Regions from separate parts of the Pelosinus baikalensis genome, predicted to be linked through region 3. Evidence: riboswitches for the same ligand, from Rfam matches in the RefSeq annotation. Region 3 holds a riboswitch; each other region holds the start of a gene.

The links. A riboswitch is a leader RNA that binds a small molecule or an ion and turns the genes downstream of it on or off. The one in region 3 is predicted to bind cobalamin.
Region 1: it holds a riboswitch for cobalamin, as region 3 does, so the genes downstream of both, nikA (nickel ABC transporter substrate-binding protein) here and LMF89_RS20465 (PfkB family carbohydrate kinase) in region 3, are expected to answer to the same signal.
Region 2: it holds a riboswitch for cobalamin, as region 3 does, so the genes downstream of both, cobI (precorrin-2 C(20)-methyltransferase) here and LMF89_RS20465 (PfkB family carbohydrate kinase) in region 3, are expected to answer to the same signal.

Annotation. Positions count from the first base shown of each region.
Region 1 covers NZ_JAJHJB010000046.1:26,026-32,785, forward strand. Annotated here, with positions in the region: gene LMF89_RS21855 (opine metallophore biosynthesis dehydrogenase) at 1-561, shown strand, start outside; cobalamin riboswitch at 689-871, shown strand; gene nikA (nickel ABC transporter substrate-binding protein) at 1,292-2,854, shown strand; gene nikB (nickel ABC transporter permease) at 2,856-3,800, shown strand; gene nikC (nickel transporter permease) at 3,797-4,666, shown strand; gene LMF89_RS21875 (ATP-binding cassette domain-containing protein) at 4,690-5,631, shown strand; gene LMF89_RS21880 (ABC transporter ATP-binding protein) at 5,628-6,407, shown strand; gene LMF89_RS21885 (DMT family transporter) at 6,427-6,760, shown strand, end outside.
Region 2 covers NZ_JAJHJB010000014.1:29,337-36,096, reverse strand. Annotated here, with positions in the region: gene LMF89_RS11500 (ABC transporter ATP-binding protein) at 1-733, opposite strand, end outside; gene LMF89_RS11495 (ABC transporter ATP-binding protein) at 784-1,572, opposite strand; gene LMF89_RS11490 (FecCD family ABC transporter permease) at 1,572-2,588, opposite strand; gene LMF89_RS11485 (ABC transporter substrate-binding protein) at 2,578-3,546, opposite strand; gene LMF89_RS11480 (sirohydrochlorin cobaltochelatase) at 3,632-4,558, opposite strand; gene cobI (precorrin-2 C(20)-methyltransferase) at 4,618-5,325, opposite strand; cobalamin riboswitch at 5,658-5,838, opposite strand; gene LMF89_RS11470 (SDR family NAD(P)-dependent oxidoreductase) at 5,955-6,722, opposite strand.
Region 3 covers NZ_JAJHJB010000039.1:27,978-34,737, reverse strand. Annotated here, with positions in the region: gene LMF89_RS20485 (3-isopropylmalate dehydratase large subunit) at 1-699, opposite strand, end outside; gene LMF89_RS20480 (3-isopropylmalate dehydratase small subunit) at 713-1,204, opposite strand; gene LMF89_RS20475 (LysR family transcriptional regulator) at 1,346-2,233, shown strand; gene LMF89_RS20470 (hydrolase) at 2,293-2,829, opposite strand; gene LMF89_RS20465 (PfkB family carbohydrate kinase) at 3,110-3,412, opposite strand; cobalamin riboswitch at 3,728-3,909, opposite strand; gene LMF89_RS20460 (iron-containing alcohol dehydrogenase) at 4,048-5,247, opposite strand; gene LMF89_RS20455 (YueI family protein) at 5,409-6,020, opposite strand; gene LMF89_RS20450 (hypothetical protein) at 6,300-6,760, opposite strand, start outside.

The DNA of each region.
Region 1 (6,760 bases), on a different contig from region 3:
AAAATCTATCCAGAAGGACCAATTACTCAGCACACCATTAGAACAATGGTTTTACTTTGGAAGGAAATTTCGAAGGTCATTCAATGTTTTGGTGCAAAGCCCATAAACCTATTACAGTTTTTAAATGATGATAATTATCCTGTCCATGAAGAGACGCTTTCACGTGAAGACATCGAGGACTTTATGAATTTTGAGCAAACAAAACAAGAATATCTTCTATATATCCGGTATTCATCAATTCTTATTGATCCATTTTCTACACCTAATGTTAATGGCAAATATTTTGATTTCTCCGCAGTTCCTTATAAACAAGTTTATAAAGACCAGAATGAAAAATGGGTTTTTCCAAGAATTCCTTTTGAAGATTATAAAAGACTTAAGCTTATCTATGGCTTAGCTCAGAAAAAAGATATTCAAATGCCGCAAACTTTGAAGTTAATAGAGTTTTTCGAGAAAAAATTATATCAATTCTTAAAAGAAAATGATAAAGAGCTTTCTTGTCTAGGAATTTGTAATGATTCAATGCAAGATGAAATAGATGCGATAGCAAAGAGTCGCTAATTATGTAGTATAATAAACTAGGGGATTTGGTATTAATGAATAGAGACAATACATATTGTAAAGATAAAAATATTGACAAACTAGAAATTCCATATTATAGTATGAAAAAAGGTAATAGTTACTAAATTTTCATATGGATGGTATAGGTGCCCTTCGGGGCTTAATAGGGAAGTCTGGTTTAACTCCAGCGCGGTCCCGCCACTGTAATGAGGAGCGACCCCATGGTTGTGCCACTGAGATGGAAGTCTTGGGAAGGTATGGGAGAGCAATGATCCAGAGTCAGGAGAACTGCCTATATATCAATCACCGATTGACCTGCGAGAGATGGGGAGGGGATTTGTGCAATTTATTATTGTGCTTATTTCATCCTAGCTGTTATATCAGCTAGGATTTATTTATAGTTTTATATCCTTGCCAAGCTCTCGGTCTATTTCGAGAGCTTTTTATTATGCCTTAAAATCAAATATTAATAATAATGTTATTAATTAATATATATTAGTGGCAATTTTAAGCATAAAATAATTGATACTGATTACTAATCTAGGTAAAAGATATACCGAGTTTAAGGGCTAGGAGGATGGTCAGATGATTTTTAAGTAGTGTGATACGATTGAATATCCACTGTCTAAGTGCAATTGCTTTATCAAGGAGTTTAGTCTTATTCAAATTAGAACTTTCTATTTTTTATAGTCTAGGAAGATTAACACATAATTGGAAGGATGGTCTTATCATGTATTCATTTATAAATCAAAAGAATAACTTTCTAACAATTCTTTGTTCACTTTTCCTATGTGCGGCGATATTAATGTCAGGCTGCAGTAAAGATACGAATCAGCTGGTTAATGAAAATGACAAAAAATTAACCCTTATCTTTAATCTTAAAACGGGCAGTCTTGATCCTCACAATAGTGAAGTAGCACTAAAGGCAGGTGTGGTGGAGACACTTGTAAGGCTGGATGATAATCTAGAGGTTAAACCTTGGCTAGCAACCAAATGGGAAGCGACGGACGGGCGCACTTGGGTATTTACTATTCGAGATGGTGTAACCTTTCAGGATGGAACAACACTAGATGCGGCTGCTGTGAAAGCCTCCTTTGAAAGAGGTATAGCCGTGAGTAAATTGCTGGCAGGAGTGTTAAAGAGTGCTTCTATAGAAGCTAGTGGACAGCAGTTGACGATTATTACGAAGCAGCCACATCCCTCATTGCCCTCAGAATTGGTAAGTCCTTATGCCTCAATTATTAGTGTGGAAGCAGAAAAGAAGATGGGAACAGCTGCGTTTAATATGGCTCCTGTAGGGACTGGTCCATTTAAAATAACAAAATTTACTCCGAATATTGATATTTTGTTAGATCGTTATGATGGCTACTGGGACGGTAAAGCAAAATTGAGCCAAGTTAATTTCAAATTCAATGAAGACGGTAACGTAAGAGCATTGGCACTACAATCTAAAGAAGCAGATGTAGTATACCAGATTCCGCCAGAAACTGTAGCTGCAATCCAAAAGGATAATCAGCTTAGAGTGGACTCCATTGCCAGTCTTAGAGTTCACTTTCTGCTATTCAACCACCAGCAGCCTTTACTTCAGGATGTTAGAGTTAGAAAGGCGCTTGATTTGCTGATTAATCGGCAAAGCATTGCAAAAGATATTATGCTTGGATATGCAACACCAGCGAACGGTCCCTTCAATCCTAATTTGCCTTTTGGCAATAAAGATGCCATTAAACCGTTGAATACAGCAGAAGCAAAAAAATTACTAGAGGAAGCTGGGTTTAAAGCAGGCAGCAATGGGAAACTGGAGAAGGACGGAAGACCGCTGACATTCCAGATGTTAACCTACAAAGGACGACCAGAATTACCGCTTATTGCTCAATTGCTTCAATCAGATGCAGCAAAAATCGGCGTAGACCTGCAGATTAAAATGGTAGAAAATATTGATACCTATTTACGAGAGAATAAGGATTGGGATTTAGTAACGTATAGTAACTTAACTGCACCGCGTGGTGATGGAGGATACTTCCTAAATTCAGCATTCTTACCTGGTGGATCGTTGAATGCGTCTAATATTAACAGCAGTAAGTTGAATGAGATTGTAGCTCGTTTAAATGTAACGGGCGATATTTCTCGAAGGGTAAAAATATCTCAGGAAGCAGCTGCTGTCATTAATGAAGAAGTTCTTCATTCTTATGCGGTCTATCCCAATTTGATCGTGGCGATGAATAAAAGAGTGGTTGGTTGGAAGCCTAGTGCAGCAGAATACTACGTCATTTCGAATAAGGTAGATGTGAAGTAAGATGATAAAACTAATAAAATCACGTCTTTTGCAGCTTATTTTTGTGCTACTTCTTTTATCTTTATTCACCTTTTCTCTGATGAAGATCGCTCCGGGAGATCCCGTACTGCTACTATTGGAAATTGATCAAATGGCATCTACTCAAGCCGACGAAGAGGCACTCCGCAAAGAACTTGGTTTTGATCAGCCGTTGTTGGCCCAATATGGTCAGTGGATGTGGAAGTTAATGCACTTTGATCTAGGAAATTCTTATGTGAAGGGGAAACCGGTTTTAAATGAAATGTTGGTTCGATTGCCTGTGACCATTCAATTAACAGTAGGAGGGCTTATTGTAATGGTGCTGATTGCCGTTCCCCTTGGCTTTTTTTCTGCTAAGTATGTAGGGAGTTGGCCGGATCATTTAAGTCGAATTCTTGCTTTAATTGGAGCTTCGATTCCAAGTTTTTGGATGGGCTTACTGTTAATTTACGCCTTTGCCCTTAAGCTGCAGTGGCTGCCGACAATGGGGAAAGGCGGATTTTGGAATATGATTCTTCCCTCCATTTCCCTCGGCTTTTCCATGGCGGCGGTATATGCTCGCTTACTCCGAGCCGGACTTTTAGAAAGCTTGTCCCAGGAATACATCCGCGCAGCAAGGGCGAGAGGTCTTGGAGAGTGGCGAATTTTATTGAAGCATGCTTTGAGATCTGCACTATTGCCGATTGTGACCGTCTTTGGCATGGGTATTGGCAGTTTGCTAGCGGGATCGGTTGTAACTGAAGTACTATTTTCTTGGCCAGGTTTGGGTAGTATGGTGGTAGATGCGATTTTTCAACGAGATTATCCAATCATCCAAGGCTATGTACTGCTGACAGGAATATTTGTGGTTGTTGTTAATTTACTGGTAGATTTTGCTTATGGACTACTGGACCCCCGGATTCGTTTTGGCAAGGGGGAATTAACATGAACGTGAATGTTTCTACTTATTACTGCCAAACATCGATTCGCAAAGGCGCATGGCGAAATATGCTATACGTCCCTATGACAGCGGTGGGGCTGGGAATGCTGACGATTATTGTACTGCTCACCCTAGTTGGTCCACTCATTGTGCACAATGATTTCACGACAGTACAAATGTCCGAGCGTCTTCAGCCATCTAGCTGGCAATACCCTCTTGGTACGGACCATATGGGAAGATGTATTTTTTCCAGACTAGTTGCAGGTGCTCAGACAACACTTGGCATTTCAGGGCTCGTCATTATATCAGTAACACTAATTGGCGTACCCTTAGGCTTAGTATCTGGATATCTTGGCGGCCGTGTTGATGCATTATTAATGAGGTTTGTAGATGGTGTAGGTGCTTTACCTGAATTCATTTTGGCTATTACCATTTGTGGATTTCTGGGTCCGAACATAACCAATTTGATGTTGGCGATTGTATTGGTAAAGTGGATTTCATATGCCCGTGTCGTTAGAAGTATTGTGCTATCTGAGCGGGAAAAAGATTATGTGTTGGCAGCTCGTGTCGGCGGATGCGGCACAGCAATCATTTTATGGCGGCATTTAATGCCTCAAATTATCTCTCCTGTTCTGGTACTTGCCACACTAAACATTGGAGAAATTATCTTGATCATTTCTTCTTTATCTTATTTAGGTTTAGGTGCTCAACCGCCGGCTCCAGAATGGGGGGCTATGCTAAACGATGGACGGCCGTATTTTCAAACGATGCCCCAATTAATGATTTATCCTGGTCTGGCGATTATGCTGGTAGTTATTTCATGTAATTTGATTGGTGATGGGCTGCGGGATATTTTAGATGTCCGCAGTCAATAAAACAGTGTGTAAGGGGGAGTTGTATGTCACATGTATTGCTAGAAGAAAAGGAAGAGAAAAGAGTGCCTCTAAGTGGATCAAAAGCCCTAATTTCCTCGATAGAACCCATTTTACAGCTGCAACAGTTAAATATTTATGTGCAGCAAGGAAAAGAGTGGCATACATTAATTCATGATCTTTCCTTATCCATTCGTCGGGGAGAAACACTTGCTCTCGTCGGAGAAAGCGGTAGCGGAAAAAGTGTGACAGGAAGCGCAGTTTTAGGACTTTTGCCAAATTCATTACATGTTGGCGGAGGACAAATTCTATTTCAGGGAGGGGATATTCTGCCGCTGCCGGAGCAAATGAGACGAAAATTGCGGGGAAAACAAATAAGTTGTGTCTTCCAGGATTATCAAGGAGGTTTTACACCATTTTTAAAATTGGGCGCACAGCTAGTAGAGACGATACGCTGTCATGAAAAATTGTCTAATCAAGAAGCCACACTCATAGCTTTGAAATGGATTGAGCAGGTAGGTCTGCCGGCAGAGCGTGTATTTAATAGTTATCCTTTCCAATTAAGTGGCGGACAGCAGCAAAGGGTCGCACTGGCAGCAGCGATGATGCTTAAGCCAGCACTTCTGATTGCCGATGAACCAACGACAGCACTGGATGTATTAACGGGAGAGCGGATACTCGATTTATTGGTCATGTTACAGCAGCAGACTCATTGTGCGGTACTATTAATCTCTCACGATTTACGCCACGTTTTAAAGAGAGCTAACACCATTGCAGTTATGCGCCATGGAGAGATAGTGGAAATAGGAGCGGCTGAAAAGATAAAGTCTCAAGCTAGCCATCCTTATACTCAAATGTTACTAAAAGCAAGGCCTTCGCTCTCAGAAATAAATGTCAAAGGTAACGGGGATGTGGCTGCTACTCAGACGACACAGCTTGCCATGAGTGGAGAGGAGCGGTTTGCGTGAAAGAACTTCTGACTGTAAATCGGCTTTATAAGACCTATAGGGAGTCCGGTACAATTGTTGAGGCAGTGCAGGATGTGTCCCTATCTATCTGCGAAGGCGAGTGCCTAGGTCTTGTCGGGGAAAGCGGCAGTGGTAAGAGTACACTGGCACGGCTTTTACTTGCGATTGAGCCGCCAGATAGTGGAGAGATTCAGCTAAATGGTGAATCTCTCCTTGCATTGAAAGGTTCTGCACTAAGAAAAGCAAGAAGACATTTTCAGGTAGTATTTCAGGACCCAAACGCTTCCTTGAACCAGCGATTACCTGTATGGCAGTCCATTATGGAACCGTTAGATAACTTTCCAGACGTCAAGCCACCCTTTCTGGCAGATGTAAGGTATTGTCGCAGGGATACGGCAGTCAAATTGCTAGAAATGGTTGGATTACAAGCAGGGCATATGGAGCGTTACCCTCATGAATTAAGCGGTGGACAACGTCAGCGAGTTGCCATTGCGCGCGGAATTAGTTTAATGCCAAAGCTATTGATTTGCGACGAACCAACATCTAGTTTGGATGTTTCAGTGCAGGCTCAAATCTTACAGTTGCTTAAAAATTTGCAGTCAGAGCTTCGTATGTCATACTTGTTTATTTCTCATGATATTGTTGCAGTACGCATTATGAGCGACAATATAATCGTAATGAAGGAAGGATGCATTGTAGATCGGTTTGCAAGTCAGGAAATCATGAGTCCAAATCGGCACGAATATACACAACAACTAGTCTCTGCGGTCAAGTAGAAACTAAAGGAGCTGAAAAATGAAAAGCGGCATTATTTTTGCTATGTTATCTTCTCTTGTTTTTAGTGTTATGAATGCCTTAGTAAAGGCTGTTAGTTTTTCAATTCCATCAATTGAGGTCGTATTTTTTCGGAGTATAATCGGAACCATCATGATTTATTGCATGATGAGACAGAGTAAAGTGGCATTTTCAACAGAAGGAATCCCGGCCCTCACACTACGAGGTATTCTAGGCGCTCTTTATATGATTACCTATTTTTATACTCTTTCTAAAATACCATTGGTGGACGCTATTATATTAGTAAATTTATCTCCTGTGTTCGTTATGATATTAGCAACTATTTTCCTAAAGG
Region 2 (6,760 bases), on a different contig from region 3:
TGCGATCAGCGAAGAATTTTGTTTTTGTGCCTTCTTCATCTGCCCATTCCACTGCATAGGAGCCAAGTCGCTGGCACAATGCCATGGGAGTATCTATGGCAATTAATCTCCCTTTTTCCATAATCGCAACCCGCTGGCATAAATTTTCAGCCTCTTCAATATAATGAGTGGTCAACAAAACAGTAAGTCCCTCATTCTTCAAGTGGCGTATTAGATCCCAAAGACGACGGCGTACTTGCGGATCAAGCCCTACTGTGGGTTCATCTAAGAAAAGTACTTTGGGCTGATGCAATAACGCTCTGGCAATCATTAAGCGCCGCTTCATGCCGCCAGAAAATTTCTGCACCATCTCATGAGCTCGATCTTCCAGTTCTACAAACTTTAATAATTCTTCAATCCGTTGGTTACGCACCTGGGGCATCATATGGTGAAGTCTTCCATGAAGCTCAAGATTTTCCCAGGGTGTTAAATCACTGTCTAAATTAAAATGCTGAGGGACTACACCAATGACAGATTTAATGTGCTGTTCCTGATGAGAAGCCTCACGGCCATCAATAACAATCTTGCCTGCTGTCGGTCGTGTTAGCATGGTTAGTACGCGAATGGTAGTTGTTTTCCCTGCACCATTTGGTCCTAATAAGCCAAATATCTCTCCTTTGGCAATTTTTAAAGATAGATTATCTACAGCGGTGCGTTCACCAAATTTCTTACTAAAATTCTCAATGTGAATCATCTGCTATCCCCTACTTCTCCTATTTAAAAATCTATTTCTATTCTTAATTATTAATTTCTTGACGTCAGCCCCCGGATCATTACCATTGGTTTACCGGATGAATCAAAGGAGATTTCGCTTTCAACCTTAAATACTTCTCGCAGAGTATGCTCCGTAATGACATCCGCGGGTTTACCCGCTGCAAAAATTTGTCCTTGCTGCAAGACGGCAACATAGTCTGAATATCTGGCAGCATGATTGATGTCATGCAGCACCATCACAACAGTAAGTTTATGCTCATGATTAAAAGCAGCTAACAATTCCATGATTTCTAGCTGATGGCAAATATCAAGATAAGTAGTAGGTTCATCCAATAATAGGATTTCTGGCTTTTGTGCTAAAGCCATGGCTATCCATACCCGCTGACGTTCACCGCCAGAAAGAGTACTCACCACTCGATCAGCCATTTGTGTAAGACCTGTCTGCGTCAAAGCCCAACTAACACAAGCCTCATCTTGCTCTGACTTTCCTCTCCACCAGCTTTGATGGGGAAATCGCCCAAATTCGACTAGATCCCTTACTGTTAAATCACTGGGAGCCTGAGGAGATTGAGGCAAGACAGCCATTTGCTGCGCGAGCTTTTTTCCGGTAAGCTGAGCTAAATTCTGACCGTCTAAATAGACAATCCCTTTATTAGGTTTTATATTCCGTGATAAGACATTCAATAAGGTACTTTTACCTGATCCATTAGGACCTAAAATCGAAATAATTTTCCCTTCCTCAATTGCCAGGGAAAGATCTTTCAAGACCATTTTATCATCAAAATTCACAGATAATGCTTCTGCTTTCATAATGGACATTATGCATCCCTCCTTAGCAGGTAGAGAAAGAATGGCGCACCGACAAAGGCCATAATAATCCCTACAGGAATTTCGATTGGAGCAAATGCCACTCTAGCCAAGGTATCGCTTAATGTAACAACCGCGACTCCCAATAAGGCAGAGGCTGGAAGAAGATAGCGATAATCCGAGCCGACCAACAAGCGTGCTGCATGGGGTACAATCAATCCTACAAAGCCCAACAGACCAACAACACTAACAGCACTTGCCGCCATTAATGCTGCCACTGCTGTCAGTGCAATGCGGGATACTTCCACACTTAGACCTAACCCTCGGGCAATTTCATCTCCAAGATTTAAGATATTAAGCCGCCTGGCACCCAATATAGCTAAGATTCCACCAATCATCGTATAGGGCAAAATAATCTCAAGGTGAGGCCAGCTGCGAGCTGACAATCCCCCCACCATCCACATCAATGCTCCATGAACCCGATCACTGTAAAATACTAATAATGCAGAAATAGCTGAATTCAAAAAGGCCGATACAGCTACCCCTGCTAAAATAATACGTACTGGCCGAATGCCGCCTTTCCAAGCCAATATATAAATAAAAATAGCCGCTATCATAGCGCCAAAAAAGGCAAAGGGAGTCACTAAATATTCTTTATGAGGGAACAGCACCATAATGCTTACGCCAGCTAAACCAGCTCCTGATGACACCCCAATAATATGAGGGTCAGCCAAGGGATTTTTCATAACGCCTTGCAAAATCGCTCCAGCTAAGGACAAATTAACACCTACTAATGCGCCTACTAAGGTTCTTGGCAATCGGATGTTCCAAATCACTTGTCGATTTGCCCCCGGATTATCAGAAAAAATAGCCGTTATAATTTCATTCAGACTAATGGACAGTGCTCCTACACTCAAACTGAGGGCAATCCCCCCTAGAGCAAGTAATAGGAATATCACCAAAATAAATGCTCTCCATTCACTCCGATCACGTGTACCTCTACATGAGAAAATCTTCTTATTTAACATTTCCATAAACCTCAGGATACATTACTTTTGCCATATATTCTACTGATTCATGAAAACGAATACCAGGATTGAGTTGGAATAATTCTGCAGGCAGAAAAAATACTTGTCCTGTTTTTACTGCACGTAAACCACTCCAAGCCGGATTGCTTTCAATATCAGCTTTCATTCTTTTTTCAATTTCAGCCATATTACCCATGGTAACAACCAAAATAGCATCTGCGTCTCCTTCTACTAGTTTCTCTAAACTATAAGGAGTCGTTTCACTATCACCAGCGATTGGCGTACTACCTGCCGCAATGTTTTTGAGTTTCAGGATAGCAGCCACATTTCCTGCAATGCTATGCTCAAGCTCTACAGTAACATTTTTGGCGGTGGCGTGCAATATAATCACTTTTTTACTTTGATTTGGCAACTTAGCTGTTACCTCATTGATTTTGGCTTGCATAGCAGCAAGCAGTTTTTCGGCCTGATCTTGCGTGCCTGCAATCTCCCCAAATAACTTGACTTTCGCTAAAATATCATCATAGGTTCTCATTTTCAATATCATCACTGGAACCTTACTGCTTTCAAATGTTGGAATTAATTTATCGTGAATTCCCTGAAAACCAATTATTAAATCTGGCTGAAGGGTTAATACTTGCTCAACATTTACATTATAAATAAAGCCTACTTCTGGAATCTCATGCTGAGCGGGAAAGGTCTGAGGTGTTTTAGAGCTTGGTCTTCCTACGGCTTTGCCACCGACCCCATATAATACATCTAAGAAAGAGGTGGATAACACAACAATGCGTTGTGGTTTTTGCTCCAATACTACATTGCGCCCTGCATCATCCGTCATTTGCAGATAATGATCTGAAGATTTTGTTGTTGATTTTTCTTGAGTTGAAGAAGCACATCCTACCAAGATTACACTCATTATACTTAGCATACAGACTAAATATGTCAATTTCCCTTTCACGACTCGCTCTCCTTCCACACATATAACAAATGGGAAAGGCCGGATATACTTGATCCGGCATCCCCTCTTAATACTGTCTTAACTTTTATTTTAAACCTTTAATGACATCACGTACATGCTGTACATAAATATCTTGGATTCCAGTGTTTTCACCTAAACCATGAACATAGGTTTCCACTTGATATCCGTCTGCAAGGAACGTATTCTTCCAAGAATCTTTTTCATCCCCAGCCATATCGTTATTGGCATGATCACCAGCAACTAACATGAGTGGCATCAAGGTAATTTTTTTAATATTTCTTTCTTTTAGTAATTTTTCAACATCTTGAAGATTAGGATGATCCGTTTCTTCTACTACACCGATAATCACATGTAAGCCAGCTGCATCAAATTGCTCTTGTAAGGCTTGGTAAGCTGGATTATGTTGATGTGGTGAACCATGTCCCATAAATACCACAGTTTTACCTTGCAATTGCAATGCAGGAAGTTGTTTTTTAAGAGCATTTACAGCAATGGTGAAATCATTGGGTTTACCATTTTCACCATGAAAGAATAATACCGGACGACCTATAGAAAGGGTATCAAAGGCTCCATTGAACTTTTCTACAGTAGCCACAACTTTTTTATCATACTCTTCACCTGGTGTCAGATGAGTTGTTTGTATAATAACTTCTTTATAGCCATCTTTTTTTAATTTGTTTAATACGGTTTCCAAATCATTCACATGAATGTTGCTATTTTCCGCCAAACGTTTCATAACAATTTTGGAAGTAAAAGCTCTATATACATCATATTCAGGAAAGGCTTGGGCAATACGTTTTTCTACACTCTCAATATTTAATTGACGAGCTTCTGCAAAAGTAGTACCGAAGCTTACCACAACGATGGCTTTTTGACTTTTTGGTACCTCTTGCGCACTTGCATTTGATAAGCCAAATGCACTAGCACCCAGTAATAAGGAAACACTTAATGCAAAACTCATAGCGATTTTATATAAAAAATTCATTTTCATTTCTACAACTCCCCACTCAGTTTTCTATGTGCTAGGTCTTTGGGGTAATCATATTGCACTTAACCAAGCTTACGTTTTTTAGCCAAGATTGTAGACAAATAATTAACACTTGTTGGATCCACTTCATCCAAATTATAACTAATTTGTTCATCAGGCAAACCACAGCGACTAATCATAACAGAATTTTCACCAAAACCATGCTCTTTCAACTTCGCTATAACCTGTCCAAAATTTTTGTAAACTTTCATTAATACAACATTATCGACGACTCCCAATATAGCATCTAACTCTTCTTCTGACATCGTCGCCGGAATAATGCTAAGTATATCATTTCCTTCTGCCAGCGGCTGACCTAATTGACTGCCAATCGCACAAAAAGCCGGAACCCCAGGTATGGTTTCAATAGCATAACCAGAATCCTTTAACAAACGATATACATACATATAAGTGCTATAAAACATAGGATCACCCAATGTTAAAAACACAACTTTTTTCCCAGCCTGCAGTTCTGCCAGAATACTATTTTTATTGTTTTCCCATGCATTGGCTAGCGTAGCAGCATCATTTACCATCGGGAAAACCAACCTCAATATCTCAACATCTGTTTTCAAGTACGGATGAGCAATCGATAGTGCTGTACTACCTTCTTTTTTTTCTGTTTTAGGGGCAATTACCACATCCGCGTTTCTTATCACCTCCACTGCTTTTAATGTGAGCAGCTCTGGGTCTCCTGGCCCTACACCAACACCGTAAAAAATTCCTGCCATAATGGCCTCCTTAACTATAATTTGTGGTACAACATATACAAGTACATATAACGATAACTGAGTAAAACGAGAATTTGCACTCTTAATTTTACCATTATCCAATAATCTTGACCAGCACTCTGAAAAATTAGAAAATTGGCATGAAAGCCAATTCAGCTACAATCCTACTGGACAATCATCGTTACTAGCGCAAAAAATCTTCCGTCACACATAACGGAAGATTTCAATAAATACAATTATAGTAGCCTGCCATCATATAAACACGTCACTATCATGTGTAATATACAACAGTATAACTGTACGAATCTCCTCCCCATCTCTCGCAGGTTTTAACGGTGATTGCTGTATAGGCAGTTCTCCTGACTCTGAATCATTGCTTCCCCAAGCCTTCCCAAGTTTAATCTCAGTGGCATAATTATGGGGTTACTCCTCATTACAGTGGCGGGACCGCGCCGGAATTTAACCGGACTTCCCTATTAAGCCCCAAAGGGCACCTATACCATCCATATGAAATTTTGCTGTCCACTCTTATTTAGAGTATTATAAATACTTTTTCTTGTCAAGGACATACTTGGTAATATTCTATACTCTTTTTTTTATTTTAACGATCTTGTTATATCAGCACCAATCTAACACGCAGTTAAGCCGCCATCCACTGTCCACACTGCACCGTTAACAAAGGATGCCTGATCCGATGCCAGAAAGCAGATTACATGAGCCACCTCATGAACTTTGGCAATTCGCCCTATTGGATACATCGATGCCATGTCTCGTAAATATTCCTCTGGATTGTTTACCTCTGCTAATTGCTGTTTAAGCATAGGCGTATCCACATCACCAGGGCATACGCAATTAGCACGGACACCATAGTGAATACTTTCTAAGGACAATGCCTTTGTAAAGGTCGTCACCGCTCCCTTTGAAGCGCAATAGGCAGTACATAAACAATTACCATTAATCCCTGCATCAGAAGACACGTTAATAATAGCTCCACCACCCCTCTGCCGCAAATAAGGCAAAGCAGATTTACAAATAAAATAGGTACCTTTTATATTGATATTCATGATGTGATCAAACTCATCTTCCGTAACTTCACCAATGATTTTTTCCATATATATACCAGCAGCATTGATAACAATATCCAGACCGCCGAACTGGGCTGCAGTTTTTTCTACTACTTCTTGGCATTGACTCACAGAACTGACATCACCTTGTATAAAACATACATTATCAGCATAGGATGCTAACTCGAGTAACGCCATTTGCCCTTTTTCCCTTTGACGTCCAATTAAGGCTGTCTTAGCTCCTTGGGACAGCAATTGGCGAGCAGCCTCCAAACCAATACCAGAAGTACCGCCAGTAATCATCGCCACTTTTCCCGCAAATTGGTAATTCATGATTCAACTCCTACTAAATTATCCTAAACTAGCTTCTT
Region 3 (6,760 bases):
GTCAATCGCAATTTGATCCGGCTCAACAAGACCTGTTTTTGCCCCTGCTTCTACTGCCATATTACACAGCACAACCCGATCATCGACAGTAAATTTCTTCACTGCAGGACCGCCAAATTCCATAATTCTATAATTTGCTCCATTAGCCCCAATATCACCAATGATCTTCAAAATCAGATCCCTGGCATATACTCCTGCTTTGAAGCTGCCCTCAATTTCAAATTTCAATGTTTCCGGAACCATCAGCCAAATTTCGCCTGTATTCATGACGGAAGTAAAATCCGTACAGCCTACCCCTGTGCCAAAGGCACCCAGACCACCGTAAGAACAGGTATGAGAATCAGCAGCAATAACCAGCTGCCCTGGTACAACGAAATCTTCTATCATAATTTGATGACAGACTCCTGTGCCTTCATAAAAGGGAATATCATGTTTTTGCGCAAATATTCGCATTTTTTTGTGTACCTGAGCCGTCTTTGCACTCTCTGAAGGCACATTATGGTCTACAATAAAAATCACTTTTTTAGGATTAAACACCTTTTCTGCTTTCAGCTGATTTTCAAATATATCAATATTCAAATGGGTTGTACCATCATTACTCATACATAAGTCAACTTTTGCTGTAATGATCTCTCCTGGTTTCACAAGATCCTTACCGCTGGCTCTGGCCAAGATTTTCTCTCCCATTGTCATTCCCATTATTGTACCCCCTTTACTTTTTATTTAAGAAACCAATTAAACCGCCTGCTTCTAAAATATTCATTACATGTGCAGGAAGTTTTGTAGATGTAAAATTCCTATCCTCTGTAACATTCTTAATCGTACCTTTTAGAACATCAATTTCCAATGTATCTTTTTGTTCTACAGCATCATACACCTCTTTGCAAATCACAACCGGCAACCCAATATTGATTGCATTTCTAAAGAAGATTCTGGCAAAGGATTTCGCTACTACTGCGCTGATACCCAGAGCTTTTAATACTAAAGGAGCTTGCTCTCGGGACGAACCGGAACCAAAGTTTTCACCCCCTACAATAATGTCACCTGGACACACGGTAGAAGCAAAGTTTTCATCCAAAGGCTCAAACGTATACTGCTTCATTTCCTCAACATTAGGCAGCAGCAAATACTGAGATGGAATGATTTGATCCGTATCCACATCATTCCCAAACTTCCATACTTTCCCTGTGATCACGTTTATCATCTCTCTTTCCAGAATTCTATTAGAGTCTCTTTACTATGGTTGCGTATTTATTGAAACACGCTCTATCATTATATTATAAAATTTAATATGATATAATAATAATACATATTAATTATACTTACTATAATGAGGAGTTATATCATGCGTGAAGATTTAGAGCTTTATAAAATTTTTCATACGGTAGCCTTCTACAAAAATATTTCTCACGCGGCAGAATCCTTATATATAAGCCAGCCAGCCGTAAGTAAATCCATCAAAAAACTAGAAACCCTCTTAGATGTCAAATTATTTTCCCGAGGCTCCAAAGGAGTTACTCTTACTGCCGAAGGGAAAATCTTCTATGAATATATTCAAAAAGCACTTCATATCATTGCTGATGGAGAAAACGTATTAACCGAACTTAAGAGCAAAAAGCAAGGTATGATTACCATTGGTGTCAGCACCGTATTATGCAAATACTTTCTTTTATCACATCTGAAGCCGTTTATGAAACAATATCCTGAAATAAAAATAAAGATCATTAATAACACAACCTTTGATACCCTAAAAAATATTGATCAAGGAATGATTGATTTCGGTATTGTCAGCCGCCCCTTTAACATCAGTCCTTATACCTTTGTTAAATTAGCAGATATCCAGGATATTTTTGTTGCAGAGAAGGAGTATTTAGACTCATTGCAAATCGTAGAACCTAATGATATCTTTTCCAAAGGTATCTTTATGCTCCTAGAGTCAGATAATATAACAAGACAATATATAGATCAATTCTTATTGGAAAATAATATCTTTATCAAACCAGAAGTCGAAATCAATACAATGGATTTTCTCATTGAATTTGCCAAAATCGGGCTGGGTATTACCGTTGTCATTCGAAACTTTGTTAAGAAAGATCTCGCAGAAGGAACCCTCATTGAAATCCCAGTATCACCGCCCATGCCCACAAGAACCGTCGGTATTATCTATGATAAGAAAAAAACCTTATCCATCGCCACACAAACCTTTTTGTCTTATCTACAGTCTCACGTTTAAATAAAAAAATGCCTATTTCCTCAGAATACTGGGAAATAGGCATTTTCTTTCATGATTTATTACTTTACTAGTCGCGAAATCGTCCTAAATGCATCAGAGCCAGCTTGATAACAAAGCTCAAATAGAACGGATTCTACGGTGGTAAGAATGGCCCCTTCATATTTCATTCTTTCCAATGCGATTTCATAATCACTTCTGGTACGGGAACCTATTGCATCTGCCACCACAATCGGCTGAAAACCAAACTCTTTCAAATCAATTACCGTTTGCAGTACACAAATATGAGCTTCAATCCCTGCAATGATAACATTTTTACTGTCCCGCTCATGAAGTTCCTTGACTAACGCCTCATTGCCGCAACAACTAAATGTCGTTTTGTCATGGTATTCTGAAAAATATGGACGCAATTGTTCAATGGTATTTCCCAATCCTTTTGGATATTGCTGAGCAGCCATGATCGGAACCTCTAATGCTTTTAATCCTTCTATAAGAGTCATTATTTTTTTAGCTATAATCTCACCGCCAACAATATAAGGAAACAGTTTTTCTTGCACATCCACCATCAAAAATTGAGAATTTTCTTTTTCCAAGCGCATATATTTCCCCCTCTTCTTTATTAAAATGATAGAAGACTATCATAATGCTGCAACAAAATCTTATTCTCCTATTTAGCTATTATTTGAAGAAACTCCTTCATTATACTTTATGTTTTTCGCAGCATAAATTTTTTCAAGAAGATATGCAGCAGAATCCAAGAAAGCCCTACAGATGAATTAACAGCTGGAGGGCTCTAAGCATGCGCGTCGTTTCAGATATTCCCACATACATAATCTATACAGTTTATTATCTTGCCTTTTTTTAATTTATTTAAAGCATTTACATCAATTTATGAACTTTTACTTTTTTTATTAAATCTTCTACTTCAACCTTATTTATTATTCCTGCTCCATGATGCAAAGCATTAGATGCAGCAGTAGCCGTAGCTAATTTGATCATGTCCGTTATTCTCATTCCCCTTGCTATCCCTATGGCAAATCCAGCAACAAGAGCATCACCACAGCCAACAGAATTAATTGCCTCTACAATAGGTGGAGACACTTTAAAAATTTCTCCATTATGACCTACTAACGCTCCCTGTGAGCCCATTGATAAAACAAATAACTGAATACCGTCATGCAAATATTGTTGACCTGATCTTTCTTATACGATAAAAAAAAGTTCCGTTTTCACGGAACTTAGCTGTCCTTCCCAAAACAACTCACAACATAGCAAAGGATAATGAAAGTTTGGATCATATGTTAGCTATTCCGTAACCAGATACGAAACAGTCACATAACAAGTAAAAAATCTCCCGACCACTGCTGGTCGGGAGAAACAATTAAGAGCATCATAGCAATACTTATAGAAAATCCTAGCGAAAAATTGCGCTAGGATATAAGTACAATACAACATTTGCTGTGCACTTAATCCCCTCCCCATCTCTCGTGGGTAAAAACGGTGATTGTCAAATAGGCAGTTCTCCTGGCTCTGGATCATTGTTTACCCAAACCTTCCCAAGACAGTTGTCTCAGTGGTATACCTTGGGTTCACTCCTCATTACAGTGGCGGGACCGCGCCGGCATTAGACCGGACTTCCCTATTAAGCCCCTTGGGGCACCTATCTCAACGTATGGAATTTTATAACATTCATATTGGTAACTACTTACATAGTAACACTTTATTTTACTATGCACAAGTCTATAAATTTTATTTATTACATTTTGGAATCGATAGGATGCAAATTTACCATAATGAAAGTTTCTATTTCAATTTGCTTATAACGAATCCAGATAAATGGCAGCAACCGTTTCCCGACTTGCTTCAATTGGCGCCATACTTAAAAGCAGTTCCAAACTAGGAGTTTTAAAAGCAAGGTCTGTCAATCGGGCTACATCACTGTCAACAAAGCCTTCTTCTCGTAAGCTTTGCTTCATGCCATGTTTCTTAAGCCACTGTTTTAAACCAATATATACTGCCTCTGCTTCCGTTGCTTCCCCTTTTAAACCAGGCACAATTGGTGCCAAGATATCCGCCAAAATGGCGGCTTTAGCCGGATAGATATGTTTTACTACTGCAGGCAATAATACTGACAAGCCCGACCCATGAGGCAAATCAGCTTTGATACCGCTAAGAGGATGCTCCATGGCATGGGTAAAGTGCAGCAATCCATTGTCAAAAGAAGCCCCTGCAATCATCGAAGCGTATAATAAATAATAGCGAGCTTCCAAATTCTTTGGATCTTCTTGTGCCAATGGCAAGTAACGGGTAACAAGTGAGATTACTTCGCGAGCCAACGTTACAGCATATATATTCCCCAGCTTCGTGGTAGCTGCTTCAATGGCATGATTGACAGCATCAATGGATACATAAGCAGTCTGTTCTGGCGGCAAAGTAGTCATAAGTGCCGGATCATCAATAGAATATAGAGGATACAAGCATTCATAGGCAAGGACTGGCTTATACTCTTTCTCCGGTATACTGACAACAGCAAAGCGATTGGCTTCCGTTCCAGTTCCATGCGTCAAATTAATGGCAATAATCGGTACTGCCTTTTCTGGCAAAAAAGTATATTCATATAACTCTCGTGCAGTTTTACCTGGATTGGCTACTAAAGCAGCCACACTCTTTCCTGCGTCAATGGGGCTGCCGCCACCAATGGCGATAACAGCTTGTGCTCCAAATTCCAGTGCTGCATTTGCCGCTTCATCAACTTGATCAACGGTTGGATTGGATGTGACTTTACTATACAACATTGGCAGGATATTGACGGCATCCAATGCTTTTTTCACATGCTCCCAAGCACCAGATTTGATGTGAGATCCCCTGCCAGTAACCACGACCACCTTACTAATTCCTTTTTCAGATAAAGTTTTTGCAATGTCGGTCATTTTAGTAATGGCGCCAATACCAAAATATACGGTTGTTTTAGTACGGATTTCAACAATTTGTGCTAAATCAATTTCTTTCCCCCACATGTACATCCCCGCCTTTTCTGATTTTTCAGTTTATGTATATTGCTAGTATATCGTACCCTTAATGCAAAAACAATCCTTTTTTGTGAAAAAAGTAACGGATTTAATAGAAATAAAACTCTCCGCCAAAATCGCGAATAGCTATATTTCTATAGTTACTTATTTTATTTATGCCCTGGGCAGATGTCACCAGTTAAGCGGTCTATCCATGTCAACTGCCGGTAATTAATCGTTTCATTTTCATCTGCTTCGGCGATCTGCTCCATACAATCCTTACATATTTTTTGCCCAGCTGCTGCAATGATTGCTGGCGGTATTCCCAAACGACTTAATCGGCTGCTCCTGTCTTCCACTTCAATATCCTGTATATCTACAGCCTCATCACTGATCACGATGAGTCCTGTATCGCCCCGGAAACTAGGATCACTACGCACAGAACTTATTTTCTTGCAACGCACTGCCAAGGATTTATATTTTTCAATAACCCGATAGTCTATGTTTCCGTTGATGATCAGCTTGTCCGCTCTTGGGTCCTTAAGAGCCTGAAGGATTTCTGAATAAATCCCTTTTTCTCGTACTTGCTCTGTGGTTAATTTCTTTATGATTCGTTCTCTAAATTCCCCCAAATACTGTACCTTTTCATCATATTTTAATTCAGGTGCTCCATGCAGCCCCACTAATAAGGCCTGCTCAACTTTATCTTTTTGCACCATTCTGCTAATATCTTTTGAATGGTCTTGGCTATCGATAACAATCCCTCCTAACGCTACTGACATAATGCTATAGAAAACTATATCATATTTTTGTATTCAATTCCAATTTTAGAAGAGCTGCAAAAAAAAATGCTGCACATCCTTAAAACATAAATGAACCACAGAGGCGCAGAGAACACTGAGAATAGATATAATTAGGGTTAAAAACCTCTGTGTCCTTTGCGTTCAACGTTCCCTCTAAACAAGAAACAAAGGACTTATTTATATCTTTTTGTGTTCTCCTTTGTGTGCCGCGAGCGGCGGCATTGTGCCTTTGTGGTTCGTAGAGAAAAACCTTTAAAATCAAATTAAGAAGATGGCAACGATTGTTGTTACAAAGAGGCCAATCATTACTGGCAGCAAATTACGCCGTGCTAATTCGAAAGGACTCACATTACAAATGGCCGCAGCGGCGATTACACTCCAAGGAATTAAAGTGCCCCCGCCAGTAAAAACTGCAGCAATTTGCCCTAATGCAGTCAGAGTTCCTATACCTGAACCAATCGAAACGGAAAAAAGCTTCGCTAGAGACCCAACGAGGGATATACCTGAAAATCCAGAGCCATCGAGACCTGTTATAATCCCCACAATCATGATCGTAAATGCCCCAATTGTCGGACTGATGGAAACCATTTGAGCCATAGCTAAACCTAAATCATTGACTAATCCTTGTGATCCTAAAGGCAGAATCTTGCCAAATATAGAAATAAAGCCACTATCACCCAAGTAGAAAAATGCAGCGATGGGAATAATCGGCCCAAATA